4 regions of the Mesorhizobium ciceri biovar biserrulae genome follow, and region 4 is predicted to be linked to each of the others. Evidence: riboswitches for the same ligand, from Rfam matches in the RefSeq annotation. Region 4 holds a riboswitch; each other region holds the start of a gene.
What was found. A riboswitch is a leader RNA that binds a small molecule or an ion and turns the genes downstream of it on or off. The one in region 4 is predicted to bind cobalamin.

Region 1 (7,520 bases), 1.8 Mb from region 4:
ATCGCCATATCGATCAATTTCGAGCAGCATGGAACGATGATGGCTTTCGTCACCACCTATGATCCGGCCTTCGAACGGGCCTCGCCGGGCATGGTCTTGATGATGGATTACATCCAGTGGTCGTTCGACAGGGGCTTGACCACGATCGATTTTCTCTGCGGCGGCGAGGATTTCAAGCGCCGCTTTGCGACGCATTCGGTGATCTTGTCGTCAGTGGTGGGTGGACGAAACCTGCGCGGACGCCTTGCCGCCCTGGCAGACCGCGCCCGCCACGCGGCGCAATCCTGGCGCCCCGAGAAACCGGCGCAACAAGCGGAGCTGGTGGCGGCGGAGTAGCAGTGCCGACGCCTTTAGATCACCCGCACAGCGGCAAAGCACGATGAAACGATCGGGCAATCCCGATCAGGGCTTGCTGGTCTCTAGCTCAGAATACGCTTCGCGAAACCGGGCGCTCGACGGCCGGAGACAACCCATCCGCACGCCCTCCCGACGCTTGCTCGCGTGAAGGCTCGATGGCAACCGCAGGTGCGGGAACGGGGGCCGGCAGAACCACCAGTTGCGGCACCTGCTTGAAGGAAAAGCCGCCGCGGATGTCGCCCATCTTGCCGGCGACGATGCCCATGGCCGCCTTTTCGAGGCTGCGATCATAGCGCGTTTCGGCTGTGGCCGGCGCGACGATGACGGCGCAAAGCGCTGCGCCCCACAGAAGCGTTTTCATTGTTGCTGTCTCCCTGCCTGATCACGATCTAGCAGGGCGCCGTTGAAAAACGGCCAAGAGACACGGTAAGCAAAGCGCCAAACCGCAGCGTAAACAACGCGTTAAGAACGTTGGCCGGCAAACTGATTCAAGTCACTGAGACTTTGATTCAGGCGCGCTGGGCGCGAACCGTATGCCCGAGCGCGACGAACACGGTGCGCACGATGCCGGCAGCATCGAGCCCGGCATCGGCATACATCTTTTCCGGCTTGGCGTGGTCGGTGAACGCGTCGGGCAGCACCAGCGGGCGCACCTTCAGGCCGCTTTCCAGCAGGCCTTCATGGGCGAGGAACTGCAGCACATGGCTGGCGAAGCCGCCGACGGCGCCCTCCTCCACCGTCACCAGAACCTCATGCGAGCGGGCCAGCCGCCGGATCAGATCCTCGTCGAGCGGCTTGGCGAAACGGGCGTCGGCGACCGTGGTGGAGAGCCCGGCAGCCCCTAGCTCCTCGGCGGCGATCAGGCAATCCTGCAGCCGTGTGCCGAAGGACAGCAATGCTACCTTGGTGCCCTCCCTGACGATGCGGCCCTTGCCGATTTCGAGCACGGAGCCACGCTCCGGCATGTCGACGCCAACGCCATTGCCGCGCGGATAGCGAAAGGCGATCGGGCCGTCATCATAGCTTGCCGCGGTGCGTACCATGTGGCGCAGCTCCGCCTCGTCGGCCGCCGCCATCACCACGAAGCCCGGCAGTGTCGCCAGGAAGGTGGTGTCGAAGGCGCCGCAATGGGTGGCGCCATCGGCGCCGACGAAGCCGGCGCGGTCGATGGGAAAGCGCACCGGTAATTTCTGGATGGCGACGTCGTGGACGACCTGGTCGTAGGCGCGCTGCAGGAAGGTGGAATAGATGGCCGCGAACGGCTTGTAGCCTTCGGTGGCGAGGCCGGCGGCGAAGGTCACCGCGTGCTGTTCGGCGATGCCGACATCGAAGGTCCTCGACGGGAACGCTTCGCCGAACAGGTCGAGGCCGGTACCGCTCGGCATGGCTGCGGTGACGGCGACGATGCGGTCGTCCTCGCGGCCCTCCTGGACCAGGCTTTCGGCGAACACCTTGGTGTAGGCCGGTGCGTTGGCCGGCGCCTTGGCCTGCGCGCCGGTGATGACGTCGAACTTGTTGACGCCGTGATATTTGTCGGCGGCGGCTTCCGCCGGCGCATAGCCCTTGCCCTTCTGGGTGACGACATGGATGAGCACCGGGCCTTCGCCATTGTCTCGGACATTTTTCAGGACCGGGATCAGATGCTCCAGATTGTGGCCGTCGATCGGGCCGATGTGATAGAAGCCGAGTTCCTCGAACAGCGTGCCGCCGGTGACGTAGCCGCGTGCATGCTCGACCGCCCTTGTGATCGCACGATCCGCACGCTTGCCGAGATAAGACGTCAGTTTTTTGCCGAAATCGCGCAGGCCGATATAGGCCTTGCCGGAGGCCAGCCGCGCCAGATAGGCGCTCATGGCGCCGGTTGGCGGCGCGATCGACATGTCGTTGTCGTTGAGAATGACGATCAGCCGTGCATCGAGCGCGCCGGCATTGTTCATCGCCTCGTAGGCCATGCCGGCAGACATGGCGCCGTCGCCGATGACGGCGATGACATTGTTGCGGCCGCCGGAGAGATCGCGGGCCGCGGCCATGCCGAGGCCGGCCGATATCGATGTCGAGGAGTGGGCAGCGCCGAAGGGATCGTACTCGCTCTCGGCGCGGCGGGTGAAGCCGGACAGGCCGCCTTCCTGGCGCAGCGTGCGGATACGGTCGCGGCGGCCGGTCAGGATCTTGTGCGGATAGGCCTGGTGGCCGACATCCCAGATCAGCCGATCATCGGGGGTGTTGAAGACATAGTGCAGCGCCACCGTCAGCTCGACCACGCCAAGGCCGGCGCCCAGATGACCACCCGTGCGGGATACCGCGTCGACCAGCTCGGCGCGAAGCTCGGACGCCAGTTGCGGCAGTTCACTCTCGGCAAGCATGCGCAGGTCGGCCGGGATGCGGGCCTTGTCGAGAAGCGGCGTATGCGGCGTTGCGTTCACGGTGCTCAGGCTTTCGGTTGATGGGCGAAATAGGCCGCCGGCCGGCGAAAGTAAATGCGTGTCAGTGACGCGGATCAGACTGTGGTCTTTTGCTTCTATGCAGGTCGTTTCCCCAAAACCGGGCCACTTTGGGCGACAGGCATCAGCTTTCCGGCAGCGGAATGAACTCTTCCTCGTCTCCTGGAACGATGTCGAAGCGGCCTGTCTTCCATTCCTCTTTCGCCTGTTCGATACGCTCTTTCGACGACGAGACGAAATTCCACCAGATGTAACGCTTCGAACCAAGAGAGGCGCCGCCGAACAGCATGAAATGCGCCCCGGTCTGCGACGACACGACGATCTCGTCACCGGGACGGAACACCAGCAGCCGTTCGGCTGGGAACACATCGCCCGAAATCGAGACCTCGCCTTCCAGCGTGTAAATGGCGCGCTCTTCCGCATCGGCAGGGATTTTCACGCTGGCGCCGGGCGCCAGGCGCAGGTCGGCGTAGAGCGTCTCCGAATCGGCCCTGACCGGGGACCGTAATCCTTGGAAATCGCCGATGATGAGGCGCCCGTTGACGCCTTCGGCATCAATCTGGGGAAGCCTGAGCGCTCCTGTGTTCTCGAACACAGGAGCCACCTCTTCCTTGTCGTCCGGCAGCGCCAGCCATGTCTGCAGGCCGGATACCGACATCGGCGCGCCACGCAGTTCCTCCGGCGTACGCTCCGAATGGACGATGCCGCGGCCGGCGGTCATCAAATTCACGTCGCCGGGCTGAATGACCATTTCGGTGCCGAGGGAGTCGCGGTGCCGGATCTTGCCGTCGAACAGATAGGTGACCGTCGACAGTCCGATATGCGGATGCGGACGGACGTCCAGCGCCTGGCCGGCCCGCAGGATCGCGGGACCCATGCGGTCGAAGAAGATGAACGGACCGACCAACCGCCTTTTTGCCGTTGGCAGGGCACGGTGCACCTGAAAACCACCGATGTCCTTGGCGTTCGGAACGACCATCAATTCGATCTGATCGCTGGCGAACGCATCGCCCACCTCAGGGTCTTTCCCGGGGAAGAAGCTCATGGACTCTCCTTGTCGGTGGTCGAAGGCCGCCTGGCCGCATCAGGCAAAGCGGATGGCCGCCTTTGCCCGCAGCTTGGCCGCCACCTCTTCGCGATTGCGCGGATGCTGATGGGTTTCCAGGGAATCGAGCAGTTCGCGCGCCGAGGCCGCGATGGCGTCGACGGCATGATCGAAGGCGTGCTGGTTCTGCTTCGAGGGTCGCGTCGTTCCGCTCAGCTTGCGGACGAACTGAAGGGCCGCGTCGCGCACCTCGTCATTGGTTGCCGGCGGATCAAAATTGAACAGGGTCTTGATGTTTCTGCACATCGCTTCCGTATCTCCTCTTGTCCTTGAGCTGTTTCAATCGCAACGAGTTATATCCTCGATCATGATCATGTCCAAAAACCGGTGAGGCGAGGCCATCGTTCGGACCGGCCTCAATCCGCGTCGAGCGGCTCCGTTCCAACCGGCTTGCCGTCGCGCGACAGCCTGATCTTCTCGACCTTGTCCTCGGCGGCCTTCAGCAGCCGGTCGCAATGCGCCTTCAGCGCCTCGCCACGTTCATAGATCCTGATCGACTGGTCGAGCGGCACGTCGCCACGCTCCAGATCATCGACGATCTTCTCCAGCGCATCGAGTGCCTGCTCGAAGCTCATCGCCTTGACGTCTTCGTTGGTCTCACCAGCCATCGTTCATCCTTTCATCAGTCGACCGACATGGGCGGCGACCGAAAATGCCAATCCCTGCAGATCGTAGCCGCCCTCGAGCAGGCTGACGAGCCGGTTGCCGCTGTGGCGTGCCGCGCGCTGCATCAGCTGGCCGGTCGCCCAATCGAAATCATCCTCGGTCAGATTGATCTCGGCCAGCGGATCGCGGTGGTGCGCGTCGAACCCGGCCGAAATGATGATCAGGTCGGGCGCGAAATTGTCGAGCGCGGGCAGGACGCGCGACAGGAAGGCATCGCGAAACACTTCGCTGCCGGTCTGCGGCGCCAGCGGTGCGTTGACGATGTTGCCGGCGCCCGTTTCGGTCTTCGCTCCGGTGCCGGGATAAAGCGGCATCTGGTGTGTCGAGCAATAGAGCACCGAGGGATCGTCCCAGAAAATATCCTGCGTGCCATTGCCGTGATGCACGTCCCAGTCGACGATGGCAACGCGCTCGACACCGTGTTTCTTCTGCGCATAACGCGCCGCGATCGCCGCCGTGTTGAACAGGCAGAAGCCCATGGCCGTGGTCTTTTCGGCATGATGGCCGGGCGGCCGGGCGGCGACGAAGACGTTGTCGGCGCGGCCCGAAAAGACATCATCGACGGCGGCGTTGGCGGCGCCGATCGCGGTGATCGCCGCTTGCCAGCTCTTAGGACTGGCAGTGGTGTCGGCATCGATGCGGGCAATCCCCTCGTCGGGAATGGCGGCGCGCACGCGGGCGACGAAATCGGCAGGATGCGCGTAGAGGATGGTGGCCTCGTCGCCTTCCGGCGCCTGGATACGATCGAGCCCGGCAAAGGCTTCCTCATCGAGCACGCGCTCGATGGCACGCAGGCGGTCGGGCCGCTCGGGATGTCCGGGCGGCGTGAGATGCTCGAGGAAGATCGGATGCGTGTAGAGACGGGTGGTCATCGTCCTAATCTAGTGACCCGGATCGACAAAGGCCATGCACGGGCGGCCGATGACTGGGGAAAATCGCGCCTGCGTCCATTCGCGTCGCCGCGGGCATTGGCCTCGCCGGCGCTTCGGCGTAAGGTTCTTGGTACTGCCTGGTGCCCGCCGCAAGCGGGAGAATCGGGAACACGGTTGAATTCCGTGGCGTGCCCAACGCTGTGAGGGGGACCGCGCCGGTAAATGCCACTGTCGATGACGGGAAGGCACCGGACGCGGGTTGATCCCAAGCCAGAAGACCGGCCTGGCAGGCATCGTCATCCGCATGGTCAGGCGGATGACATCACAGCGACGTGCGTCCATTTGGACGCACAAAGTACGCTCTGACCGTTTTGAATCTGCAATCGCAAGGGGACAAGCGATGCCGGAACATATGACCGCTGCCATTGACGATGGATTCGACCAGAATGCGCGCGATGCGGTCTATCGCGCCATGTTCACGCGGCGCGACGTGCGCAGCCATTTCCTGCCCACCGCGATCGATGACGACGTGCTGGCGCGGCTGCTGCTTGCCGCCCATCATGCGCCATCGGTCGGCTTCATGCAGCCATGGAATTTCATTGTCATTCGTGACATCGAGCGACGCGAAAGGGTGCGCGACCTGTTCCTGGCCGCGCGCGAGCAGGAACTGCCGGCGATCGAGGCGGAAAAACAGGCGCTGTACCGCAAGCTCAAGCTGGAAGGCATCTGCGAGAGCGCGCTCAACATCTGCATCACTTGCGACCGGCAGCGCTCGAAAGGTTCGCCTCTGGGACGCTGGCACAATCCGGAGATGGATCTCTACAGCACCGTCTGCGCGGTGCAGAATTTCTGGCTGGCCGCGCGTGCCGAGGGCGTTGGCGTCGGCTGGGTGAGCATCATCGAGGCTGAGGCGCTGAAGCGGCTGTTGGCCATTCCGGATCACGTAACGCCAATCGCCTATCTCTGCGTCGGCCGTGTTTCCGAGTTCGCTTCCAAACCGGACCTTGAAACGCATGGTTGGGGACGGCGGCTGCCGCTGCCGGAACTGATCATGAGCGAGACGTTTTCCGGGCAAGGCGAGACACAGCTGAAGTCCACCGTGGCGCGCCTCAACACCGTTTCTGCCTCACCAGACACCACCTGCCCGGCCGATCAGGGTGTGGCGCCGGCCGTACCCCAGCGCGAACCGCCGAAGGAGGCGAGCGCCTTGTCCTTGAGCTCCCTGAACTTCGACGACGCCTCGGCCAACCGGGCGTCCCAGGCCGGATCCGGCACCTGGCCCGCGATGGTCTTGAAATAGACCTGCATCAGGCAAGCGATGGCGAAAGGCTCGATGAAGGCCGCCTTGAACGCCCAGGCGAAGACGATGGCGAGCACGAAGGCCCAGCCGGCGAGCTGGCCGGGCATCAGGAACAGAATGGCGCCGGCAGGCGCCAGCATCATCAGAAAGATGACGAACGACACGCCCCACATGATGACCGCCAGCCAGACGGCGTTCTTGACCATGACCTTGCCGTTCTGGGCATAGAGCACGACGCCTTGGCGCGCCGTCTCGAAGGGTGAGGCTGAATTGATGCGGATGTTGTAGCCGAGGATGATCTCGTCGACATAGGTCAGCGACAGGCGGATCACCGTGTTGATGAAGGAGACCAGGCCGCTCAGGCCCGGTATCGGCAGGAAGGCGGCGATACCGCCGAGCAGGCCGGTGATGGCGCGGATGGCACCCTTGACGAGTTGGTCGACGACGAAAAGGATATTGGCCTCGGCAAAACGCTGGGCCACGACATCCCTGGCGTAGGCGATCTGGTCCTGACCGCCGGGAATGTCGCGGCCGTCGATCAGATGAACCATGACGGCGATGTGGCCGGCCTTGACGATATAGAGGATGTATTCGCGGATCCAGTAGACCGCGATCGAGACGATGCCAAACCCGACCACGCCGCCCCACAGGGCAAAGGACATGGGCCCGTCGGGATCGGTGGAGATATGGCCGACACCATAGCCGACCGAGGCACCGGTGCCGGTCGCCATGATGTAGGCCAGCGTGATGCCGAAATAGACGATCATACGAAAGACGAT
Region 2 (7,520 bases), 3.0 Mb from region 4:
ATCCGCGAACGCGCCGGCACTCACATGCGCGGTCAACTCCAGATGCGGCAAGCCCACCTTGCAGGTCAGTGGATAATGCGCGGCGCTGCTCTGCGCTTGCGCCAGGACATGACGTGCGTAGTCAGTCAGGTTTTCGAGAGTGACGTTTGGCATGGTCTGCCTGTTCCGGAGCTGTCCGGCAACGAGAGCCTGGCGGGCGCCTCAGTTGGCCTGCTTCACCGCGGGCCAGCCGAGAGGCTCCTCGACCTCGTGGATGGGATCGACGACAATGAGGTCGGCAAGGTCGTCATGGATGTCGACCTTGAGGGGCTCGCCGGCAGCGGCGAGCTGAGCCAGCAATTCGCTGGGAACCGGTCTTGCCACGCCATCGGTTGCGGCCGCCAGCAAACCGAATTCGAGCAATTGTGAAACAAAGCCGTCAATCGCGGCGGCATCGAGGGCGCCAATTCCGGTCGCGGCGCCGACCAGTTCGGAGGCAGGCACGCCGGACGACAGTGCATCCCAAAGCCTGCTGCCTGAATCAGAGAAGCCGAAATATTTACCGGTGATCAGGTCGAGAACGACGGCTTCGCCATCGAAGGATTCAAAGACGATATCCTTGCTGGCAATGGCATATACGCCGGATTGTCGCATGTTTGCTCCCCGCCGAAGCAGGCCGCGGAGATGATCTTCGGGCCCTACGGTCAACCCCACCGTTGCAGGCGTCTAACCATTTGCAGGGTTTTTGGCAAGATGGCGTAGGCCCGGGCGAGCGCAGCTGCAGGCCGCGCGGGCATGGACAGTCTCTGACCGTGCCTGCCGGTCACGCCTCGATTTCAAGCGCCGAAAGCGGCTTCGAGCAACAGGCGAGGATAAAGCCGTCCTCGATTTCGTGATCGAGGATGCCGCCATTGTGGCTCATCTCCACGTCGCCCGCGACCTTCCTCACCTTGCAGGTGCCGCACAGGCCGAACTCGCAGGCGGCGGGAATCCGCACCCCCGAGGCGCGTGCCGTCTGCAGCACGGTCTGGCCGGCGACGCATTCGGCATCGACATCGGAATGCGAGAACCGGATCGGTGTCACGGCCTCCACGGCGGCAGCGGCGCCGTCTTCCGCCGGCGGCGAGAACGGCGCCGGGATCTCCTCCACGGCAGGCGCGGCAAAGCTTTCCTGATGGTATTTCGCCATGTCGAAGCCGGCGGCGTCCAGCATGCCGCGCACGGCGCGCATGAAAGGATCGGGGCCGCAGCAGAAAATCTCGCGCTCGCGGAAATCGGGCGCCAGCAATGGCAGCCGGATCGCGTCGATGCGGCCCATATGGCCGAACCAGCCCTCGCGGCTTGACCGCTCCTCGATCATGAAGCCGAGCGACAGCCCAGGCATGCGGCTGCCGAGCAGTTCGAGCTCCTTGCGGAAAATGATCTCTTCCGGGCGGCGCGCGCAGTTGACGAAGCCGACATCGGTCCATGGCGCGCAGTCGTTCAGCCAGCGCAGCATCGACATCATCGGCGTCACGCCGGAACCGGCCGAAATGAACAGGTATTTGGCGGCCGGGTGGCTGTGCAGCGAGAAGTCGCCGGTCGGCCCATAGGCCTTGACGTGCGAACCGGGCGTCAGATGGTCGAACATCCAGCGCGTACCGGTGCTGCCCGCCTGCGCCTTGACCGTCACCGCGATCGAGAACGGCCGCGACGGCGAGGACGACAGCGTGTAGGTGCGCATCAGCGGCCCGTCCGATGTCGGCAGTTCCAGAGTCACGAACTGCCCCGGTTTGTAGCGGAACCAGGTCTGGTTGTCGGAGCGGAAGGTGAAGGTCTTCACGTCAGGCGCTTCGTCGCTGACGCCGATCACTTCCAGCACCTGCAGCCTGTCGTTCCAGGGCGTCATCTGGTCGAGATGGCGATAGAGGCCAAGGTCCGTCATCGCATTCATCCTCTTATCCCCTGGGCTAGGCGACGCTGCGCAGGGCCGGCCGGCCGCCTTCGGCAAGGCGCGGCCCGATGAACGACGCGTACCACTCGACGAACTGGATCACGCCGCCCTCATGCAGCTCCGAATAGGGGCCTGGTTCATAGGCAGGCGACAGGATGCCGAAGGCGTTTTCCTCGACGATGCGGCGGTCCTGGTCGTTGGTCTCGATCCAGACATGGGTGAGCTCAGCGAGGTCGTAGTCGACGCCTTCGACCGCATCCTTGTGGACGAGCCATTTCGTTGTCACCGCGGTTTCCGTGGCACTGATCGGCAGCACGCGGAACGTAACGGCGTGGTCGCCGAGGATATGGTTCCAGGTCGTCGGATAGTGATAGAGCAGCAAGGAGCCGATGCGGTCGGTTGAAACGCTGTCGGACAAGTTCTTCTGGACCGCCCGTTTTCCCGTCATGGTGTAGCTGACGGCATCGCGCAGCAGCGGCGCGCGGGTGGCGCGGTACTGCCCTGCCGGATCGATGCGGAATTTGCTCGGCAAGCCTGATGCCTCGCATTTGGCCCAGTGTGCGACCATTTCAGGGTCGCTGTCGGCGCCATGGACGCCGGTTATGGTTGGAGCCTCGGGGAAGGTCTTGCACAACTCGGGATGATTGGCGGCGCAGTGGTAGCACTCGCGGTTGTTTTCCCAGACCAGCTTCCAGTTGCCCTTCTCGACGATCGTGCTCTCGAAGGCGATCTTTGCTTCACGCAGCCGGTGCGGCAAGAGATAGGGTTCGATCATCGCCCGCATCGGCGCGAAATCTGCCGGTTCCTTGGCCAGGCAGATGAAGATGTAGCCGCCGACGCTCTCGCAGGCGACCGGCTTCAGGCCGAAATCACTCTTGTCGAAACCGTCGGCCATCTGGCGGGCAAACAGCAGGCGGCCGTCCAGCTCATAGGTCCACTGATGATACGGGCAGACGAGCTTTGCCGCGGTACCCTTCTCCGTGTTGCACACGCGGCTGCCGCGATGGCGGCAGGAATTGTGGAAGGCGTTGATCTTGCCGTGCTGGTCGCGGACAAGGACGACCGGATAGTCGCCGACCTGCACGGTGATGTAGCTGCCCGGCTTAGGCAGTTCGCAATCATGGCCGATGAACAGCCAGTCGCGATACCAGATCAGCTCCATGTCGAGCTTGAAGTAGTCTGGATCGGTGTAGAAGGGCTGCTCCAGCGAAAAGCCTTGCCGGCGCCCCTTCAGGAGCCTCAGCATGTCGTTGCGGATATCCATGTCCTGTCCTCGTTTCTAAGGACTGAACTGGTGGTGATGGAGGAAGGATTGAAACACAGGCCGGCTGTGTGCCGGACATGCGCTATCCACCTCTTGACCGCCCACCGCGATCAGTCGAGTCTAAAAATCTCGGGCTGGTTTCCGGGCTCTGGAGTTGTCCTTGCGGACCATCGCGACACCTTCCCAGGCGGTTGCCCAGTGGTCTCCCGTTGCGACTTGAACTCCACCACCGTTGCGGGGGCAGCGCCGGATTCTGACCGGCTTCCCAATTCTCCGCCTCGTCGTCACGAAGCGGCACCTGAGATGGTATGATCTAACCACGATCGCGGGCGCGCCGTCGGCATGAAAACGACATCGTATCCATGCGGCGCGACACGGCATGCGAAACGCTACTGCAGATCGTCGCGGGCCGAGATCCCACCTCCCGGGCGGCCATTTGCCGGCTGCGATCTTCCCGAATCCGACCCTTCGCGGGGGTCAAAAAAAGGTTAATGGTTTCGAAAAGTGACTATTAGCTCGCCCTAAAATCGAACCGAACGGTTCGTTTCTGTTGACGGTGCGTGCAGGACGGTGTGAACGCTGGGCCTCTGAAACAGTCAGTGATCCATCAAGTGTCTATACCTAACACACTGATATGAAGAAGAAAAATACATCCCTAGATTCCGTTGGCACAATTTCAAGGTGTGGATTCATGGTCCACACGGAACAACTTCGTGATTGGAAAAGACGACCTTGCCCTCCCACATCGGGGCTGTCCGAACGACGCGATTTCATTTCCAAGACACGCCGCTAGACGGACGGAAAAAAGACGATACTGGAGTACCAAAAATGAAAAAGATCATTCTCACTGCCGCAGCCCTTCTGGCCATTTCCGGCAGCGCCTTCGCTGGTAGCGACCACTACGGTTCGAACGCCGCGGCAGCCACTGCTGTCGACAGCTCGTACACCGCTTCGACCAAGAAGTCGGAACCGGCTGCTCAGGCGCCTGCCCAGGGTGCTGACCGCAACCTCTTCGGCAACAACTAACAGCCGATTCCCAGTTTCCCGGTCGACGGCGGGCTTGCCCGCCGCCCTGGCGAAATTCAGACATTCAGGAGTATTCAAGATGAACAAGATCCTCATTGCTGCCGCCGCCGTTCTGGCCATCACCGGCAGTGCCTTCGCCGGCAGCGACAACTTTGGCTCCAATGGTGCCAATCAGCCTGCCGCCACGACTTCGGTCGACAGCACGCGCACCTCTTCGGTACGCAACACCGGTTCGCCGGTTTACAAGCTGCTGAACTCGTCGGGTGACACCACCCAGAAGTCTGCTCCGCAAGGTGCCGACCGCAACCTCTTCGGCAACAACTAACAACCGAAGTCGATCTCCAAGTCAAAGAGCGGCGGGCCCGGCCCGCCGCTCTTTTTTGTGCCTGACACGGTAATTGCGGTTAAGCCGCCTTTGCTTCCACTTCATGCAACGCGAAAGAACGTCCATCCGCGTCGAAGATATGCAGGTCCTCGCCATTTGCGCTCAGCCGCAATGTCGAGCCGCGCTTGACCTCGACATTGCCGGGCAGCTTGGTCACCAGCGGCAGATCGGCGCGGCCGATGTCGACATAGACAAGCTGCACCTCGCCGAGTTGCTCGACATAGTCGACCGTCCCCTCGAACAGATAGTCCGCGCCGCTGGCGATGATCAGGTCCTCCGGCCGCACGCCAAAGCTCACCGCAGCGCCCTTTGCCGAAGCCGGCGTCGCAATCGGCACGGTCGCCTTGCGTCCGCCGACATGGCTGACGAAGGTCGGGTTTCCGGTCTTTTCGATGGTCGCCGGCAGGATGTTCATGGCCGGCGAGCCGATGAACTGGGCAACGAACAGATTGCCGGGCTTCTTGTAGAGGTCCATCGGCGTGCCGACCTGCTCGATATGGCCGTCCTTGAGCACCACGATGCGGTCGGCCAGCGTCATCGCCTCGACCTGGTCGTGGGTAACGTAGATCATGGTCGTGTTGGGCATCGATTCCTTGAGCTTGGCGATCTCGATGCGGGTGGCGACGCGCAGCGCGGCGTCGAGGTTCGAAAGCGGCTCGTCGAACAGGAACACCTTCGGATTGCGCACGATGGCGCGGCCGATGGCGACGCGCTGGCGCTGGCCACCCGACATCGCCTTGGGCAGGCGGTCGAGATATTTGGTCAGTTGCAGGATCTCGGCGGCCTGGCGCACGCGGCGGTCGATCTCGGCCTTGTTCTCTTTGCCGATCTTCATCGAGAACGCCATGTTGTCGTAGACGGTCATGTGCGGGTACAGCGCGTAGGACTGGAACACCATGGCGATGCCCCGCTTCGACGGCGGCACGTCGTTCACCACTTCGCCGGCTATTCTGAGTTCGCCGGAGGTGATTTCCTCGAGCCCGGCGATCGACCTCAGCAATGTCGACTTGCCGCAGCCCGACGGGCCGACGAAGACGATGAACTCGCCCGACTTAATATCGAGGTCGATGCCGTGGAGAATGTTCAGATTGCCGTAGGACTTCTTCACTTGTCTTAGCGTGACATCGGCCATTGGTTTCCTCCAGTGATTGGAAATTCAGTCGAGACGCCCGAACCAGGCGCCGTAGCCGCCAAGCTCGATGGAACCGCTGCTCGCCTGCCCCGAAAATCCGTGCCCGGGCAGAGGTTGCAGCGATCGGCCGCCAAGGTCAACCTTGGCCCGCCCGGCTCCCAGATTGAAGACGCAGACGATCTGCTCGTTGCCTGCGCGGCGCGTGAAGGCGACGGTATCTCCCTCACTTTCGATGAAGGTGATGTCGCCCTTGGCCAGCGCCGGATGGGCACGCCGGAAGGTGAGAAAGCGCCGGTAGTGCTCGAGCAGCGAAGCCTCGTCGCCCTGCTGGACATTGACCGCTTGCGCCAAATGCTTGGCCGGCACCGGCAGCCAGGGTTTTGCCTGGGAGAAGCCGCCATTCTTGGCGCCGCCGTTCCACACCATCGGTGTGCGGCAGCCGTCGCGGCCCTTGAATTCAGGCCAGAAGCGGATGCCGTAGGGATCCTGCAAATCCTCGAACCGAAGGTCGGCCTCGCCGAGCCCAAGTTCCTCACCCTGATAGATGCAGACCGAACCGCGCAAGGACATCAGCAGCGCCGAGATGACCTTCAGGTAGGCGGTCGGGTCGGGCTCATTGGCGGCCCAGCGCGAGGCCGGGCGCATTACATCGTGGTTGGAGAAGGCCCAGCACGACCAGCCATCGCTGGCGACCTTGCCGAAGGATTCCAGCACCGAGCGGACCTTGCCCGCGCTGATCTTTTCCGGCGCCAGGAAATCGAAGGAGTAGCACATGTGCACGCGCTTGCCGCCGGCGGTGTAGGCGGCCACCACTTCAAGCCCACGCTGCGAATCGCCGACCTCGCCGACCGCTGCGGTTGCCGGATATTCATCGAGCAGGGCACGGAACCGTTCGAGGAAGCCGAGGTTCTCGGGCCGGCTCTTGTCGTAGAGATGGTCCTGGTAGTTGTAGGGGTTGACCGCCGGCGCGGTCTGGTCGTTGCGCTCTTCCGGCGGCAGCGGCGGGTTGTTTTCCAAGCCCTGGCTGTGGAAGTAGAAATTGATGGTGTCGAGCCGGAAACCATCGACGCCGCGCTCCAGCCAGAAGCGGGTGACGTCGAGCAACGCGTCCTGGACTTCGTGGTTGTGGAAGTTGAGGTCGGGCTGCTCGGCCAGAAAATTGTGCATGTAATATTGCTGGCGGCTGGTGTCCCATTGCCAGGCCGAGCCGCCGAAGATCGACAGCCAGTTGTTGGGCGGCGTGCCGTCCGGCCTGGCGTCTGCCCAGACGTACCAGTCGGCTTTCGGGTTGCTGCGGCTCGACCGGCTTTCCTTGAACCACGGGTGGTTGTCGGCGGTATGCGACAGCACCTCGTCGATCATCACCTTCAAGCCCAGCCTGTGTGCCTCGGCTGTCAGCGCGTCGAAGTCGGCCAGCGTGCCGAACATCGGATCGACGTCGCAGTAATCCGACACGTCATAGCCGAAATCCTTCATCGGCGACTTGAAGAACGGCGAAATCCAGATGGCGTCCGCACCGAGTGCCGCGATGTAGGGTAGCCGCCCGATGATGCCCTTAAGGTCACCGATGCCGTCGCCGTTCGAGTCCTGGTAGCTGCGCGGATAAATCTGGTAGATCACCGCGCCCCGCCACCAGTCGCGATCGATGGCGAGGTCAGGCTTCGAGCTGGCCTTCAAAGCGGATTGCATCGTCTCAGCCTCCTTTCACCGAGCCGGCAAGCAGCCCGCGGACAAAATAGCGCTGCAGCGAGAAGAACACGATCAGCGGCACGATGATGGTCACGAAAGCCGATGTCGTCAG
Region 3 (7,520 bases), 2.5 Mb from region 4:
GGCGGAGATTTTGATGCCGAGCTATGACGTGCTTTGTATCGGTAATGCCATTGTCGACATCATCGCCCAGTGCGACGAGGCGTTCCTGGAGACGAACGGCATCATCAAGGGCGCGATGAACCTGATCGACACAAGGCGCGCCGAACTGCTCTACAGCCGCATGGGGCCGGCGATCGAAGCGTCCGGCGGCAGCGCCGGCAACACCGCAGCCGGTGTCGCCAGTTTCGGCGGCCGTGCCGCCTTCTTCGGCAAGGTGTCCAACGATCCGCTCGGCGAAATCTATGCCCATGACATCCATGCCCAGGGTGTTGCCTTCGACACCAAGCCGCTCAAGGGCGAGCCGCCGACGGCGCGCTCGATGATCTTCGTCACCCCCGATGGCGAGCGTTCGATGAACACCTATCTCGGCGCCTGCGTCGAGCTCGGCCCGGAAGACGTCGAGGCCGACAAGGCCTCGGGCGCCAAGGTCACCTATTTCGAAGGCTATCTGTGGGATCCGCCGCGCGCCAAGGAGGCGATCCGGCAGACGGCAAAGCTGGCGCACGCGGCGGGCCGCGAAGTGTCGATGACCCTGTCGGATTCGTTCTGCGTCGACCGCTACCGCGACGAATTCCTCGAGCTGATGCGTTCGGGCACGGTCGACATCGTCTTTGCCAACAGCCACGAGATCAAATCGCTCTACCAGACATCCTCGTTCGACGAGGCGCTGGCGCAGATCCGCAAGGATTGCCGCATCGCCGCCGTGACCCGCTCGGAAAAAGGTTCGGTGATCGTGCGCGGCGACGAGACCGTGGTGATCAAGGCGACCGCCATCAATGAACTGGTCGACACAACGGGTGCCGGCGATCTCTATGCTGCCGGCTTCTTGCATGGCTACACGCAAGGCCGCGATCTGCAGACCTGCGGCGACCTTGGCTCGCTGGCCGCCGGATTGGTGATCCAGCAGATCGGCCCGAGGCCCCGGCAGAATCTGCGCCGCGAGGCTGAGCAGGCGGGGCTGTTGTAGGGCAGCTTTTCGGCCACGTATTGCCCACCTTCCCGTTGTGCAGGCTGTCCAGACAAGCGCGTTTAAATCGAACGCGTACCAGTTCGAGAAGGATGCCGGTTTTTCTCCCAATTTCTAATTGTTGAGGCTGAGGAACGTTGTCGCACTTCGGTCCAGTACTACCGCCCCATCATGAATGCCAACACGCGCCGTTTTTGATGAAATCGTTTTGAGACGGGATCGTACAAAAGGCAGATCGCCCGAGGGGCCAGCCACAGTCTGCACACACCGGAGAGTCGCGCAGAAGGCTCAGCTCGACGGCGACATGGAATTTGGAAGCACGCCGCAGGCTAACAATTCACATAAAGACATAAACATTTCTTTATACGGCATTGACAAGAAAGTGGGCTACTGCGATTGTCCGCATGTCGTGGTTCTCCGCAAGGTGTTGCCGTAGCGGAGCTAAGTGGGAAGCCGGTGCAATGCCGGCGCTGCCCCGCAACTGTAAGCGGCGAGCCAAACCCATCAATGTCACTGGGGCGAACTGCCCCGGGAAGACGGGGCAGAGGCTGTGACCCGCGAGCCAGGAGACCTGCCTCGGTAAACAACGTCCACAGGCGGGGTGTCTGGTGGCCGCGGCAGCTCGGCGTCGATGCCGGCCTGCTAGCGCCTTCCTTGTCCCCGCCCCAACCATCGGGGTATGGAATGAATGTCTCCCGGCAAGTTCCCATAGCAACGCTTGGCGTGCCGCGTATCGGTCGCCGGCGAGAACTGAAATTCGCGCTCGAAAGCTACTGGTCCGGAAAATCGTCTGCTGCCAACCTTCTGGCGACGGCGAAGGCACTGCGTGCCGCCAGTTGGAGCGAGCAGCACGACCGCGGCGTGTCGAAAATCCCGTCGAACGATTTCTCACTTTATGACCATGTGCTCGACACCGCGGCAATGGTCGGCGCCGTGCCAGCTCGTTACGGCTGGACGGGCGGCGAGGTCCCGCTCGACATCTACTTCGCGATGGCGCGCGGCACGCAAGGCGATACCGCGGGTTGCGGACAGGCCAGTCACGGGCATGCAGTTCAGGGGCAGCGCGTAACCGCGATGGAAATGACCAAATGGTTCGACACGAACTACCACTACATCGTGCCGGAGCTGGGCGACGATCAGACATTCGCCCTCTCGTCAACCAAACCAGTCGATCACTTTCTGGAGGCAAAAGAGCTCGGCATCCATACACGCCCGGTCATCCTTGGACCGGTGACCTTCCTCAAGCTGGCGAAGTCTCCCGATCAGGGCTTTAATCCCATAGCGCTGCTACCGCGGCTGCTGCCCGTCTACGAGCAACTGCTGCAGAGGCTGGAGCTCTCGGGGGCCGACTGGGTGCAAATTGACGAGCCGGCGCTTGTGCTCGATCTCAACCCGAACGAAAGAGCTGCCTTCGAATTCACCTACGGGCAGCTGTCGAAAGCCGCGCCCAAGTTGAAAATTATGCTGGCTACCTATTTCGGGCCGCTGGGAGACAATCTCGAGACCGCGCTTTCGCTGCGCCTGGCGGGCCTGCATCTCGACCTCGTGCGCGCTCCCGAGCAATTGGAGACGATTGGTCGGCTCGCACCGAAGGATCTGGTGCTCTCACTTGGCCTGATTGATGGCCGCAATGTCTGGCGCGCGAACCTGACCGCCATTCTCGACCGCATCAAGCCGGTCATCGCCGGTTGGCCGCTGGACCGCGTCGAAATTGCGCCTTCCTGCTCGCTGCTTCACGTGCCGATGGACCTGCGGATGGAGACCGCGCTCGATGTAGACGTCCGTTCGTGGCTGGCATTCGCCGCCCAGAAGACTGAAGAGCTGCTCGTGCTGGCCCAAGCCTTGTCCGAAGGCTGGGAGGCCGTAACAGGCGGGCTGAAGGCTTCTGATGAGGCGGCCGCCGCGCGCGCAATGTCGACAAAGGCCCATGATCCGCTCGTCCGCGGGCGAGTCAGCAGCATTGACGGCGCCATGAAGCAACGAAAGAGCGCATTTGCCAAGCGCTCGAGAGTCCAGGCTGACACGCTCGCCCTGCCGTTGTTCCCGACGACGACCATCGGGTCCTTCCCGCAGACGCCCGAGGTGCGCAGGGCACGCTCCGCTCATGCGAAGGGTCGGCTGAGCTATATCGACTATCAGACCTTCCTGAAGAAGGAGACTGAGTGGGCCGTCCGTTGGCAGGAGGAGATCGGGCTCGACGTGCTGGTACATGGCGAGTTCGAACGAAACGACATGGTGCAGCATTTTGGCGAGCAGTTGTCCGGCCTCGCCTTCACCCAGCATGGCTGGGTGCAAAGTTACGGCTCCCGGCTCGTGCGCCCTCCCATCATCTTCGGCGACGTATCGCGGCCCAATCCGATGACGGTTCTCTGGTGGCAATTTGCCCAGTCGCTGACGAAAAAGCCGGTGAAGGGCATGCTCACTGGCCCAGTGACGATTCTTAACTGGTCTTTTGTGCGCGACGACGTACCCCGTGCCGAGGTCTGCCGCCAGATCGCATTCGCCATCCGCGATGAAGTGGCCGACCTCGAAAAAGCTGGCGCAAGGGTGATCCAGATCGATGAGGCCGCGTTTCGCGAAGGCTTGCCCCTGCGGAAGTCCGATTGGAAACATTATCTCGGCTGGGCTGTCGAATGCTTCCGGCTCGCCTCGACGGGTGTAGAGGACGCGACTCAAATTCACACCCACATGTGCTATTCGGAGTTCAATGAAATCATCGACTCGATCGCTGAACTGGACGCGGACGTGATTTCAATAGAGACGTCGCGCTCCAAAATGGAACTGCTGGACGCCTTCACCAAGTCCAAATATCCGAACGAAATCGGTCCCGGCGTCTACGATATTCACTCACCACGTGTCCCAGAGGTCGGCGAGATTTTGCATCTCGCCCAACTTGCTCGCGAGCGACTGTCGGACAGCCAGCTGTGGGTGAATCCGGACTGCGGCCTCAAGACAAGGAAATGGGAAGAGGTCCGCCCTGCCCTCATCAACATGATCGCTGCAGCCTGCGCGCTGCGGGAGAAGGTGCAGGCGCAGGCCGCTGGGCCACTGTGACCGGCAAACATGTGACCCGCGGGCCTCGCGGATAATTTGAAGCAGAAAGGACGGCATCGAAAAGCCGCGAAGACGTCGGTCGACGCGTGCGAGTCCACCCTTGTCGTCCAGCCGAAGGCCGCTGGACGGCTGAGCGGCGGGGCAGGATTTGGGACGCCGATTCTGGTCCGAGGACGGATGATTTCGGCCACGAAATGGAGGAAGGCGGTTTTGTCCGTGAGCTTCTGCCTCACAGGGCCAGCGGCCGACAGACGCGAGGGATCAACGCTTGCAGATGCCGCCTGGGCACTGGCACTATCGAGATATCGGCGGCGAGGTCGACCCATCAAGAGCGTCGGTGTCGATTTGACTGCGTCGCATGTGGCGGACATCGACAAAATAGCCATACCGCCCAGCCGCAAGCTGCGACCATTCCTCATCGTTTGAATTGAAGCCGGCTGCATCTGGCACGGCGTGTGCTCCGCTCCTGCTGAAGTTCCGCTAGGACAGAGCTTTTCACGCGCGCACGGCTCGCGGTGGTGTGTTGCTTCGACACAAACGCCCCCGTGGACATTACGATCGGTCCAAGAATTCAGCTGTGCTCCTCCGAGCCTATCTTTCCGTCATGCAGGCTACCCGAGCAGTCGGGAGGAGTGGAACCAACCAAGTTGTAAGGAGCACCTGATGTCTAACATGATGAAGGCACTGGTGAAGGCCAAGGCCGAACCGGGCATCTGGATGGAAGAGGTGCCGGTGCCGGAGATCGGCCCTAACGACATGCTGATCAAGATCAAGAAGACGGCGATCTGCGGCACCGACGTGCACATCTACAATTGGGACCAGTGGGCGCAGAAGACGGTGCCGGTGCCGATGGTCACCGGCCATGAATTCGTCGGCACGGTCGCGGATTTCGGCGCAGCGGTCACCGAATACAAGGTCGGCCAGCGCGTGTCTGGCGAAGGCCACATCGTCTGCGGCCATTGCCGCAACTGTCGCGCCGGGCGAGGGCATCTGTGCCGCAACACGCTCGGCGTCGGAGTCAACCGGCCCGGCGCCTTCGGCGAGTATCTGGCGATCCCGCAGCACAATGTCATGCCGATCCCCGATGATGTGCCCGACGAGATCGCGGCGATCTTCGATCCGTTGGGCAATGCCGTGCACACGGCACTCTCCTTCGATCTGGTCGGCGAGGACGTGCTGGTTACCGGCGCCGGGCCGATCGGGATCATGGGCGCGCTGGTGGCGCAATGTGTGGGCGCGCGAAAAGTCGTCATCACCGACATCAACCCGGTGCGGCTGGCGCTGGCCAAAAAACTCGGCGTCCAGCATGTTGTCGACGCCTCGAAGGAAAAACTGCGCGACGTCATGCCGGCGCTCGGCATGACCGAGGGTTTTGATGTCGGCCTCGAAATGTCAGGCGCCGCCCCCGCTTTTCGCGACATGATCGACACCATGAACAATGGCGGCAAGATCGCCATCCTGGGCATCGCGCCGACCGGTTTCGAGATCGACTGGAACAAGGTCATCTTCAAGATGCTGCATCTCAAGGGCATCTACGGCCGCGAGATGTTCGAGACCTGGTACAAGATGATCGCCCTGGTGCAAGGTCCGCTCGACGTTTCCGGGTTGATTACGCACCGCATCGGCATCGACGATTTTCAGGCCGGCTTCGATGCGATGCGCAGCGGCAGTTCCGGCAAGGTGGTGATGGACTGGTAGGGCGATGGCCGGCGTGATTTTGCGAAGGTGGTGACGGGACACCTTCGCCTGCCGACGATCTCCTCGCGCGGGAGCATGGCTGGTGCAACGCAATGGCACCCCTCCAACGTGCGCCGCTCAACCGTGGGGGGCGTATCGCGGCCCTATCCGACCACGCTCGTGGCAGGTCGCCCAAATCGGGCAACAAATGGTGACGGCCCCGACGTGATCGTCTTCTTCCCCCATGCCTAGGATCGAGGCCGAGGTGTCCCGGGCGTTTCAGGCGGTAAGATGGGATATGTGATCTCCGGTCGCTTGCCGGTCAGCGAATGAAGGTACGCAACGATCTGATCGATTTCGATATGCGTTAGCTCTTGGCCAAGCTGGGTGGTGCCCATAATAGCGACCGCCTCTCTCAGGTCCCAGACCTTGCCCGAATGAAAGTATGGCGCGGTGATTGCTACGTTGCGCAGCGACGGCACGCGGAAAACATAGGAATCCTCTGGTACGCTGGTGACGGCAAATCGTCCCTTGTCGTTCTCCGGCAGAATGTCGGCGCTAGGCTTCTCAACGAGGCCGAATGGATAATAACCATCCCCACCAAGATTGACACCGGAATGGCAGGACGAGCAGCCCTTTTCGATGAAAAGGGCCAGGCCCTGTTTCGCTTCGGGGCCGATGGCGGTGTCATCGCCATTGAGGTAGGCGTCGAAGGGGGCCGGCGTGACCAGCGTCGCCTCATAATCTGCGAGTGCGGTGGCTAGGTTATCGAAGGTGAGGGGGTCGGCCTCCCGCGGGAAAGCTGAACGGAACCACTCCACATATTGCGGCATCGATTTGAACGTCTCGACCACTTGGTGCGATGTGTTGGCCATCTCGGCACCGGCCTGTATCGGCCCTTTGGCCTGAGCTTTCAGGTCTTCGGCGCGACCGTCCCAGAACTGCGATTTGTTGAAGACAGAGTTAAACACCGTCGGCGCGTTGCGCTGCCCCTTCTGCCAACCATGGCCAATCGAAGTTTCACGATTGTCGTCGCCCCCGGTGGCCAGGTTGTGGCACGAGTTGCAGGAGAAAACGCCTGAGGACGAGAGGCGTGGATCGAAGAACAGGGCCTTGCCGAGGGCAATCCTCTCCGGCATGCTCGGGTTGTTGGTGACCTCCGGGATGAATGGCAAGGGCTTGAACATGGCCAGTGCCGTTTCTCTGAGGTCTGGCGGAATGGACTGCGCAGCAAAAGCTGTGGCTGCCGCCAACGCAACAGCCCCCGCAGGAAATAGAATTTTCATAAATGGAGTCCTTACGATGTGCACGGAAACCACTCTCCACATGCGGCCCGGGAACGCCCTGCGCTAGATCAGCGGATCGAGGGAATCGTGCCTGCGACCAAGCCGATCGAGCGCCGGGACAGTGACTGCGATTCATCGCCCCGACGGCGGATTCCAATGGTGAGCGCGCGCGCAATCGCTGTGTTCGCCTGAGGTTTGGTCGGTTCCGTGTCCCGTCGCCACATGCTGCCGCAACGCCAACCTGTTCATACGCGCAAGGTTTCTGCCCCCAGGGCATGCACGGCTCATAGTGCTTTTAAGGTTTCTGCGTCTTGCGTTTGCAATTCAGACCGACGCGATCGGGACTGAATGGCGGATATGGGCGCAGTTATGGACAGCGGTTGACGCGCCGATCAGTGTCACGACAGCGTGAAGTGGCGCTATAGACCTCAATCCTGGCCGAGCAACGAACAATCCTGTCGCGAGATTTGTTGCTTTCATCAGAAATCACCACTAGA
Region 4 (7,520 bases):
ATGCGGATCGACGCGGTCGACGACTTCGCCGTCCAGCTCCAGCACAAGGCGCAAAACGCCGTGCGCCGCCGGGTGTTGTGGGCCGAAATTGATGTTGAAGTTGCGGACGGAGGTTTCAGCCATTTACTGCTTTGCCTTCTCGTCACCCGGCAGCACGTAATCCGTACCTTCCCACGGGGACAGAAAATCGAAATTGCGGAATTCCTGCTTGAGCTCGACCGGCTCATAGATAACGCGCTTGGCCTCGTCGTCGTAGCGCACCTCGACGAAGCCGGTCAGCGGGAAATCCTTGCGCAAGGGATGGCCTTCGAAGCCATAGTCGGTCAGCAGGCGGCGCAGGTCGGGATGGCCGGAGAACAAAACGCCGTAGAGATCGTAGGTCTCGCGCTCGAACCAGTCGGCGCCGGGATAGACGCCGGTGATCGACGGCACCATGGTTTCCTCGTCGGCCTGCACCTTGACGCGGACGCGCACATTCTGCTTCGGCGACAACAGGTGATAGACGACGTCGAAACGCTTGGCCCGCGACGGATAGTCGGCGCCGCAGACATCGATGATCGAGATGAACTGGCAGCGCGCATCGTCGCGCAGGAAGGTCATCACCTCGACCAGATCGCGCGGCTCGACATGGACGGTGAGCTCGCCATAGGCAAGCACCGCTTCACTGAAGCGGCCAGGCAGCTTCTCGCCGAGATAGGTCGACAGTTCGCTCAGGGATGCGGTCATGACAACCTCGCCAACCAGCCTATAACATTGCGCGAGTACACTGGATCTTTCTCACCGAACCAAGCGCACTCTCTGGCAGTGTCAAGGGCCAAAAAAACCTGACATTCATTGTCGTCGCCTGGCTCCCCAAAAAACAACTTTCCGACAAGCGGCCGGGCTTCAAGATTTGCCGGGTCGCCATTCAGCGCAACGCACTCCACAAACAATTTTTCGCTTGCCGCGCCGTTGGCGGACGAGCCCTCGCAGGAAACCTTGGCCGACATTTCTGCAACCAGATTTTTAGTTCGATCACCGAGCGACCGCAGTCTCACGTCACCATAATAAAAAACAGATCGAGGGTCGCCTGTGAGCTTGGCCTCCCAGTCATTCAATAAGATGTCGATACCGAGACCAGCATCCCCAAATTTTGTATCAGTTAAGAACTCGGAAGAATAAAACCGCTTCCCCGATTCGTATACGTCAAATCGTTGATCCAAGGTTTTGAACGTTAACCCCAGCCAAGGCTCAGGGTTGCCATAAATAATCTGCTCTTTACCCATGACGACTACCGTTCGATCGTGCCGGTGCGGCGGATCTTCTTCTGCAGGAGAAGAATGCCGTAGAGCAGCGCTTCGGCGCTCGGCGGACAGCCGGGCACATAGATGTCGACCGGCACGATGCGGTCGCAGCCGCGCACCACCGAATAGGAATAGTGGTAATAGCCGCCGCCATTGGCGCAGGAGCCCATCGAGATGACGTAGCGCGGCTCCGGCATCTGGTCGTAGACCTTGCGCAGCGCCGGCGCCATCTTGTTGGTCAGCGTGCCGGCGACGATCATGATGTCGGACTGGCGCGGAGACGCGCGTGGCGCGACACCGAACCGCTCCGAATCATAGCGCGGCATCGAGGTGTGGATCATCTCGACCGCGCAGCAGGCGAGGCCGAACGTCATGAACATCAGCGACCCGCTGCGCGCCCAGGTGATGAGCGCCTCGGTCGAAGTGACCAGAAAGCCCTTGTCGGCCAACTCGTTGTTGATCTCGAGGAAGAAGGGATCGTCCTCCCCCACCGGCCTGCCGGTGTTGGGATCGATGATGCCCTTGGGCTTCGGCGCGACGAGGGTGCCTGAACTGTCGTTCAATCCCATTCCAGCGCTCCTTTTTTCCATTCATAGGCAAAGCCGATGGTCAGCACCGCCAAAAAAACCATCATCGACCAGAAACCGAGCATGCCGATCTTCGAAAACGACACCGCCCACGGAAACAGGAAGGCTACTTCCAGGTCGAAGATGATGAACAGGATCGACACCAGGTAGAAACGGATGTCGAACTTCATGCGGGCGTCGTCGAACGAGTTGAAACCGCACTCGTAGGCGGAAAGCTTTTCGGGATCGGGATTGCGGTAGGCCACCAGGAAGGGCGCGGCCAGCAGCGCCAGGCCGACAACCAGCGCCACGCCTATGAACAGGACGATGGGCAGGTATGAGCTCAAGAGTGCGTTCATGCTCGGCTTTCCGTTGGCGCCAATCCACGTTGATTACAGCACCGGACCCTAATGCGGAAGCGTGACAGTTTAACCGCTGAACCGTTTTAAGGGCCTATGCTGCAACGCGGCGAGGGTTAGCGCAGCACTTCCAGCGAAGCAAGTCAAACCTTGTTCAAAACATCGACCTGGACGGCATATCGCGGCAAACTGGTCCGATCCGCTCCTGTTTGATTTCCTTCGCTTTTTACTCCACTTTTCTCTCTTGACATGGATGCCGCCAAAACCCTGCTAGCATGGGTTGGAATCAACCATTCGACCCTCGGTCAAAACACGTCAAAGTGATACCTGCATGAAGGAAAAGATCTCGCTCCCGATGGCCCGGCGCATCGCCCTTGCCGCCCAAGGATTCCTCGATCCTCGCCCGACCGGCACGCCCGACCGCCGGCATTTTGCCCGCACGCTCTCCCGCACCGGCCTGTTGCAGATCGATTCCGTCAGCGCGGTGGTGCGCGCTCATTATATGCCGCTCTATTCGCGCCTTGGCCCCTACCCGCTCGCTCTGCTCGACAACGCGGCTGTGACGCGCAAGCGCATGGTTTTCGAATATTGGGCGCACGAGGCCTCCTTCCTGCCGGTCGAGACATACCCGCTGATGCGCTGGCGCATGCAGCGCGCCGAGCGGGGCGAGGAAATGTATCTGGGTCTCGCCAAATGGGGCCGCGAGCACGCCGCCTACATCGAAGAGATCTACCGCGAGGTCGCCGAGCGCGGCCCGATCGCCGCTTCCGCGCTGGAGGGCCAGAAAGGTTCGGGCGGCTGGTGGGGCTGGAGCCATGCCAAACACGCCTTCGAATGGCTGTTCTGGGCCGGCCGCATCACCACGGCGCACCGCCGCGGTTTCGAGCGCTTCTATGACCTGCCCGAGCGCGTGCTGCCGCAGGCGATCCTCGATCTGCCGGTGCCGACGCCTGAGGACGCGCACCGCGAATTGCTGCGCATTTCCGCCCGCGCCCACGGCGTGGCGACTTCAAGCGATTTGCGCGATTATTTCCGCCTGTCGCCGGCCGATATGAAAGGCCGGTTGGAGGAACTGGTTGAAACGGGCGAGTTGCTGCCGGTGCGTGTCGAAGGCTGGGACAAGCCGGCCTATCTTCACCGGGACGCCCGTCTGCCGCGCAAAGTCGAGGCCCGCGCCTTGCTGGCACCCTTCGATCCGGTCGTCTTCGAGCGCTCGCGCACCGAGCGGCTGTTCGATTTCCATTACCGCATCGAGATCTACACACCGGCCGACAAGCGGCAGTATGGCTATTATGTCCTGCCGTTCCTGCTCGGCGACAGGATCGTGGCACGCGTCGACCTCAAGGCCGATCGCCCGGCCAGCATACTGCGGGTCCATGCGGCCTATGCCGAGCCCGGTGCGCCGCCTGAAACCGCTGCGGAGCTGTTCGAGGAATTGAAGCAGATGCAAGGTTGGCTCGGGCTCGAACGCATCGAAGTGACGCCTGCCGGGGATTTGGGGCCGGCGCTGGCCGACATAGCCGTGTCGTAAGCTCGCGTTGACACCGCCGCCCGCAAAAGCCTAAATCCGGTTCCAGATGGTCCCTTGCCCGCAACGGCAAGGGCTAAGAGGGAATGCGGTGCGGGGCAAAATCCCAAATCCGCGGCTGTCCCCGCAACTGTAAGCGAAGAGCCAAGGCCGAAAACCACTGGGAATTCCCGGGAAGGCGGCTACCCAAGGCGATGACTCGCGAGCCAGGAGACCTGCCGTCTGCGACTGTAGAATCCGATCGCCCGGCGGGTTTCCGGGCAAGGAGCCCGATCTTTGGACCACGACAGCAGTTTTTCGGCTGGCACAGCGGATATTTCGTCCGGCCATGATGATGCCTTGGCCGGCGTCACCATCATCGTCTGCGGCTCCTGCCGCAATGAGACCGGCTCCGACGCTCATCCCCGCGCCGGCGAGTTGCTGACGGACGACACGCGCCGCGCCGCCGCTGGCGACGATATCCGCATCCGCAGCGTCGAATGCCTTGGCAATTGCAAGCGGCGCCTCAGCGCCGCGATCCTGCGCGACGGCTGCTGGAGCTATGTCTTCGGCGACCTGACCGCGACCAGCGGCGCCGACCTCGTGACAGGCGCAAAGCTCTTCGCCACCTCGAAAGATGGCCTGATCCCGTGGCGTGGCCGCCCCGATAGCCTCAAGCGCGGCCTCGTGGCCCGCATTCCACCCATCGACATGCTGAAGGATTGACCATGACCACTTCCGTATCCCGCGTTCCCTGCACCGTCGTCACTGGCTTCCTCGGCGCCGGCAAGACGACGCTGGTCCGCCATCTCCTGGAAAACGCCGGCGGCAAGCGCATCGCCATCATCGTCAACGAATTCGGCGACATCGGCATCGATGGCGAGATCCTCAAGGGATGCGGTATCGACACCTGCCCCGAGGAAAACATCGTCGAACTGGCCAATGGCTGTATCTGCTGCACTGTCGCCGATGATTTCGTCCCGGCGCTCGACCAAATCCTGTCGCTGACGCCGAGGGTCGACCATATCCTGATCGAAACCTCGGGCCTGGCACTGCCCAAGCCGCTGGTCCAGGCCTTTCAGTGGCCCAGCGTGAAAAGCCGGGTGACCGTCGATGGCGTCATCGCCGTGGTCGACGGACCGGCATTGGCCGAAGGCCGCGTCGCCAACGACATGGAGGCCCTCCAGGCGCAGCGCGCCGGGGACGAGACGCTCGACCACGACGATCCGGTGGAAGAAGTGTTCGAGGACCAGATCGCCTGCGCCGACCTGATCATCCTGTCGAAGAGCGACCTGATGGACGCCGCCGGCACCGCCCGCGCCAATGCCATCGTTGGCGAACACTCCGCCCGCGCAGTGAAGATTGTGCCGACCTCGCATGGCAAGGTCGATCCCTCCGTGCTGCTCGGGCTCGGTCTCGCCGTCGAGGACGACATCGAAAACCGCAAGTCCCATCATGACGGCGCATTCGACCACGAGCATGACGACTTCGACACGTTCATCGTCGACATTGCCTCGATCGCCAATCCGGACGAGCTGGCAAAGCGCGTCGCCACCGTCGCCGAAGAAGAGAACGTGCTGCGCGTAAAAGGCTTCGTCGAGGTCGGCGGCAAGCCGATGCGGCTCTTGCTGCAGGCCGTCGGGCCGCGCGTCAATCATTACTATGACCGCGCCTGGACCGCGCAGGACGACCGCCGCTCGCGCCTCGTCGTCATCGGCCTGAAAGGGCTGAACCGCCCGGCGATCGAGCGTATACTCGCCGGCTGATTTCGGACACGGATTGCGATGCACATCCTAACCACGACATCCGCCTCGCTCGACGACCTCGCCGAGCCGGTCGATCTGCGGCAGACGCCGGCGGATATCGTGGCGCTGTCCTTCACCGACAGCGACCTCGCCGGACTGGCGGCAGCCTGGAAGGCCGATGCCAACCGCCTGCCCTCGATGCGGCTGGCCGCACTGCGCGACCTGCGCCATCCCATGTCCGTCGACCTCTGGGTCGACAGCGTCGCCCGCCATGCCAAGATCATCCTCGTGCGCATCCTCGGCGGCTACGACTGGTGGCGCTACGGCTGCGACCAGCTTGCCTCGACCGCCCGCGAACGCGGCATAAAACTGGCGCTGCTGCCCGGCGAATGCCGCGACGAGGATCTGCGCCTGATCGAAGCCTCGACGCTGCCGCGCGAGGAGTTGGACGGCCTGCTCGACTATTTCCGCGAGGGCGGCCCGGCGAATATGAGCGCACTGGTGCGGAAATTGGCGCGGCTGGCGGGGTCGGATGCGGAAGTTATCGGCCCGGTGGTGGTGCCGAAAGCTGGTTTTTACGTGCCTGGATGTGGAGTTGTGGAGAAGCGGGACTTATCGAATGCTGGCGCTTACAACGTCAACGCTCCTATCATCCCCATCCTGTTCTATCGCTCGATGCTGCTGGCCGCCGATGTCGCGCCCATCGATGCGCTTGTTGAAGCGCTGCGGCAGCGCGGCATCGACCCAGTCCCGATCTTCGTCTCCAGCCTCAAGGACCCAACCTCCCTCGCCTTCGTGGAAACAGCACTGACGGCGCTGAAGCCCGCCGCCATCATCACCGCGACCGCTTTCGCCTCAGGCGCCGAACCCGGCATCGAAACGCTATTCGACCGCGCCGGCGTGCCTGTCTTCCAGGTCATCGTCGCCACCACCCGCCGCGACATCTGGCAAAACAACCAGCGTGGCCTGGCACCCGCCGACCTCGCCATGCATGTCGTGCTGCCCGAACTCGACGGCCGCGTCCTCGCCGGCGCCATTTCCTTCAAGGGCGAGACCGAGACCGATCCCGCACTCGGCCACCGCGCCTTCGCCAACCGGCCGGAACCGGATCGCGTGGCGCAGGTCGCTGACCGCGTCGCGGCCTTCATCAAGTTGCAGGAGACACCCCGCGCCGGGCGCAAGCTGGCGATCCTGATCCCGGATTACCCTAGCGCTCCTGGTCGAACCGGCTATGCCGTCGGCCTCGACGTGCCGTCCAGCGTGCTCGCCATGCTGCATGACCTGAAGGAGCAGGGCTATGTGATTGAGGGGATTCCGCAGACGCCGCGTGGGTTGCTGGATTTGCTGGAAGCCAGCGATACTGGATTGGCCTTAGATAACTACATTGCCTTCTCGACGGAGTTGCCGACTGCGGCAATCGCTGCGGTCGAAGCTGCTTGGGGCAAAGCGGAAGACGAAACAGGTTTGCGCGGAAGCTTCCCCTTCCGCGCCGCCACCTTCGGCAACATCACCGTCGCCCTCGCCCCCGACCGCGGCCGCTCCGTCGACCGCCGCGCCGACTACCACGACCCGACGCTGCCCCCGCGCCATGCGCTGATCGCCTTCGGCCTCTGGCTGCGCAAGTCGCTCGGCGTCCACGCGCTGGTCCATGTCGGCGCCCATGGCACGCTTGAATGGCTGCCGGGCAAAACCGTTGCTCTGTCGGAAAACTGCTTTCCGGAGATCGTCACCGGTCCCCTGCCCGTCATCTATCCCTTCATCGTCTCCAACCCGGGCGAAGCGGCGCAGGCCAAGCGGCGCATTGCCGCCGTCACTCTTGGCCATTTGCCGCCACCGCTGACCGGCGCCGGGCTGGACGAAAACCAGCACAAGCTCGAGCGGCTGGTCGACGAATATGCGCAGGCCGACGGGCTCGACCGTCGCCGCCGTGACCGACTGGCGAAACTGATCGTCGACACCGCGCAAAAAACCGGTCTCGCCTCCGAAGCCGGCGTTGCGAGAACCGACGCGCCCGACGAGGCGCTGCGCCGCATCGACGCCTGGCTTTGTGACCTCAAGGA

Region 1: it holds a riboswitch for cobalamin, as region 4 does, so the genes downstream of both, bluB (5,6-dimethylbenzimidazole synthase) here and A4R29_RS17045 (DUF1636 family protein) in region 4, are expected to answer to the same signal.
Region 2: it holds a riboswitch for cobalamin, as region 4 does, so the genes downstream of both, A4R29_RS01505 (aromatic ring-hydroxylating oxygenase subunit alpha) here and A4R29_RS17045 (DUF1636 family protein) in region 4, are expected to answer to the same signal.
Region 3: it holds a riboswitch for cobalamin, as region 4 does, so the genes downstream of both, metE (5-methyltetrahydropteroyltriglutamate--homocysteine S-methyltransferase) here and A4R29_RS17045 (DUF1636 family protein) in region 4, are expected to answer to the same signal.

Annotation. Positions count from the first base shown of each region.
Region 1 is NZ_CP015064.1:1,808,005-1,815,524, reverse strand. Features, by position in the region: gene A4R29_RS08085 (GNAT family N-acetyltransferase) at 1-336, shown strand, start outside; gene A4R29_RS08080 (hypothetical protein) at 425-718, opposite strand; gene dxs (1-deoxy-D-xylulose-5-phosphate synthase) at 867-2,780, opposite strand; gene A4R29_RS08070 (pirin family protein) at 2,923-3,843, opposite strand; gene A4R29_RS08065 (DUF2277 domain-containing protein) at 3,883-4,149, opposite strand; gene A4R29_RS08060 (exodeoxyribonuclease VII small subunit) at 4,260-4,511, opposite strand; gene A4R29_RS08055 (histone deacetylase family protein) at 4,515-5,441, opposite strand; cobalamin riboswitch at 5,563-5,742, shown strand; partial or broken gene bluB (5,6-dimethylbenzimidazole synthase) at 5,746-6,471, shown strand; gene A4R29_RS08045 (hypothetical protein) at 6,594-7,520, opposite strand, start outside.
Region 2 is NZ_CP015064.1:300,837-308,356, forward strand. Features, by position in the region: gene A4R29_RS01490 (hypothetical protein) at 1-153, opposite strand, end outside; gene A4R29_RS01495 (PqqD family protein) at 202-633, opposite strand; gene A4R29_RS01500 (FAD-binding oxidoreductase) at 803-1,903, opposite strand; gene A4R29_RS01505 (aromatic ring-hydroxylating oxygenase subunit alpha) at 1,929-3,176, opposite strand; cobalamin riboswitch at 3,292-3,493, opposite strand; gene A4R29_RS01510 (DUF680 domain-containing protein) at 4,005-4,202, shown strand; gene A4R29_RS01515 (DUF680 domain-containing protein) at 4,282-4,527, shown strand; gene A4R29_RS01520 (ABC transporter ATP-binding protein) at 4,607-5,719, opposite strand; gene bglA (beta-galactosidase BglA) at 5,744-7,408, opposite strand; gene A4R29_RS01530 (carbohydrate ABC transporter permease) at 7,413-7,520, opposite strand, start outside.
Region 3 is NZ_CP015064.1:1,188,875-1,196,394, reverse strand. Features, by position in the region: gene A4R29_RS05255 (adenosine kinase) at 14-1,006, shown strand; cobalamin riboswitch at 1,400-1,599, shown strand; gene metE (5-methyltetrahydropteroyltriglutamate--homocysteine S-methyltransferase) at 1,715-4,060, shown strand; gene tdh (L-threonine 3-dehydrogenase) at 4,724-5,758, shown strand; gene A4R29_RS05240 (cytochrome-c peroxidase) at 5,986-7,023, opposite strand.
Region 4 is NZ_CP015064.1:3,641,375-3,648,894, forward strand. Features, by position in the region: gene A4R29_RS17015 (NADH-quinone oxidoreductase subunit D) at 1-123, opposite strand, end outside; gene A4R29_RS17020 (NADH-quinone oxidoreductase subunit C) at 124-726, opposite strand; gene A4R29_RS17025 (hypothetical protein) at 723-1,265, opposite strand; gene A4R29_RS17030 (NuoB/complex I 20 kDa subunit family protein) at 1,271-1,852, opposite strand; gene A4R29_RS17035 (NADH-quinone oxidoreductase subunit A) at 1,843-2,208, opposite strand; gene A4R29_RS17040 (winged helix-turn-helix domain-containing protein) at 2,540-3,739, shown strand; cobalamin riboswitch at 3,770-3,973, shown strand; gene A4R29_RS17045 (DUF1636 family protein) at 4,013-4,441, shown strand; gene cobW (cobalamin biosynthesis protein CobW) at 4,444-5,481, shown strand; gene cobN (cobaltochelatase subunit CobN) at 5,500-7,520, shown strand, end outside.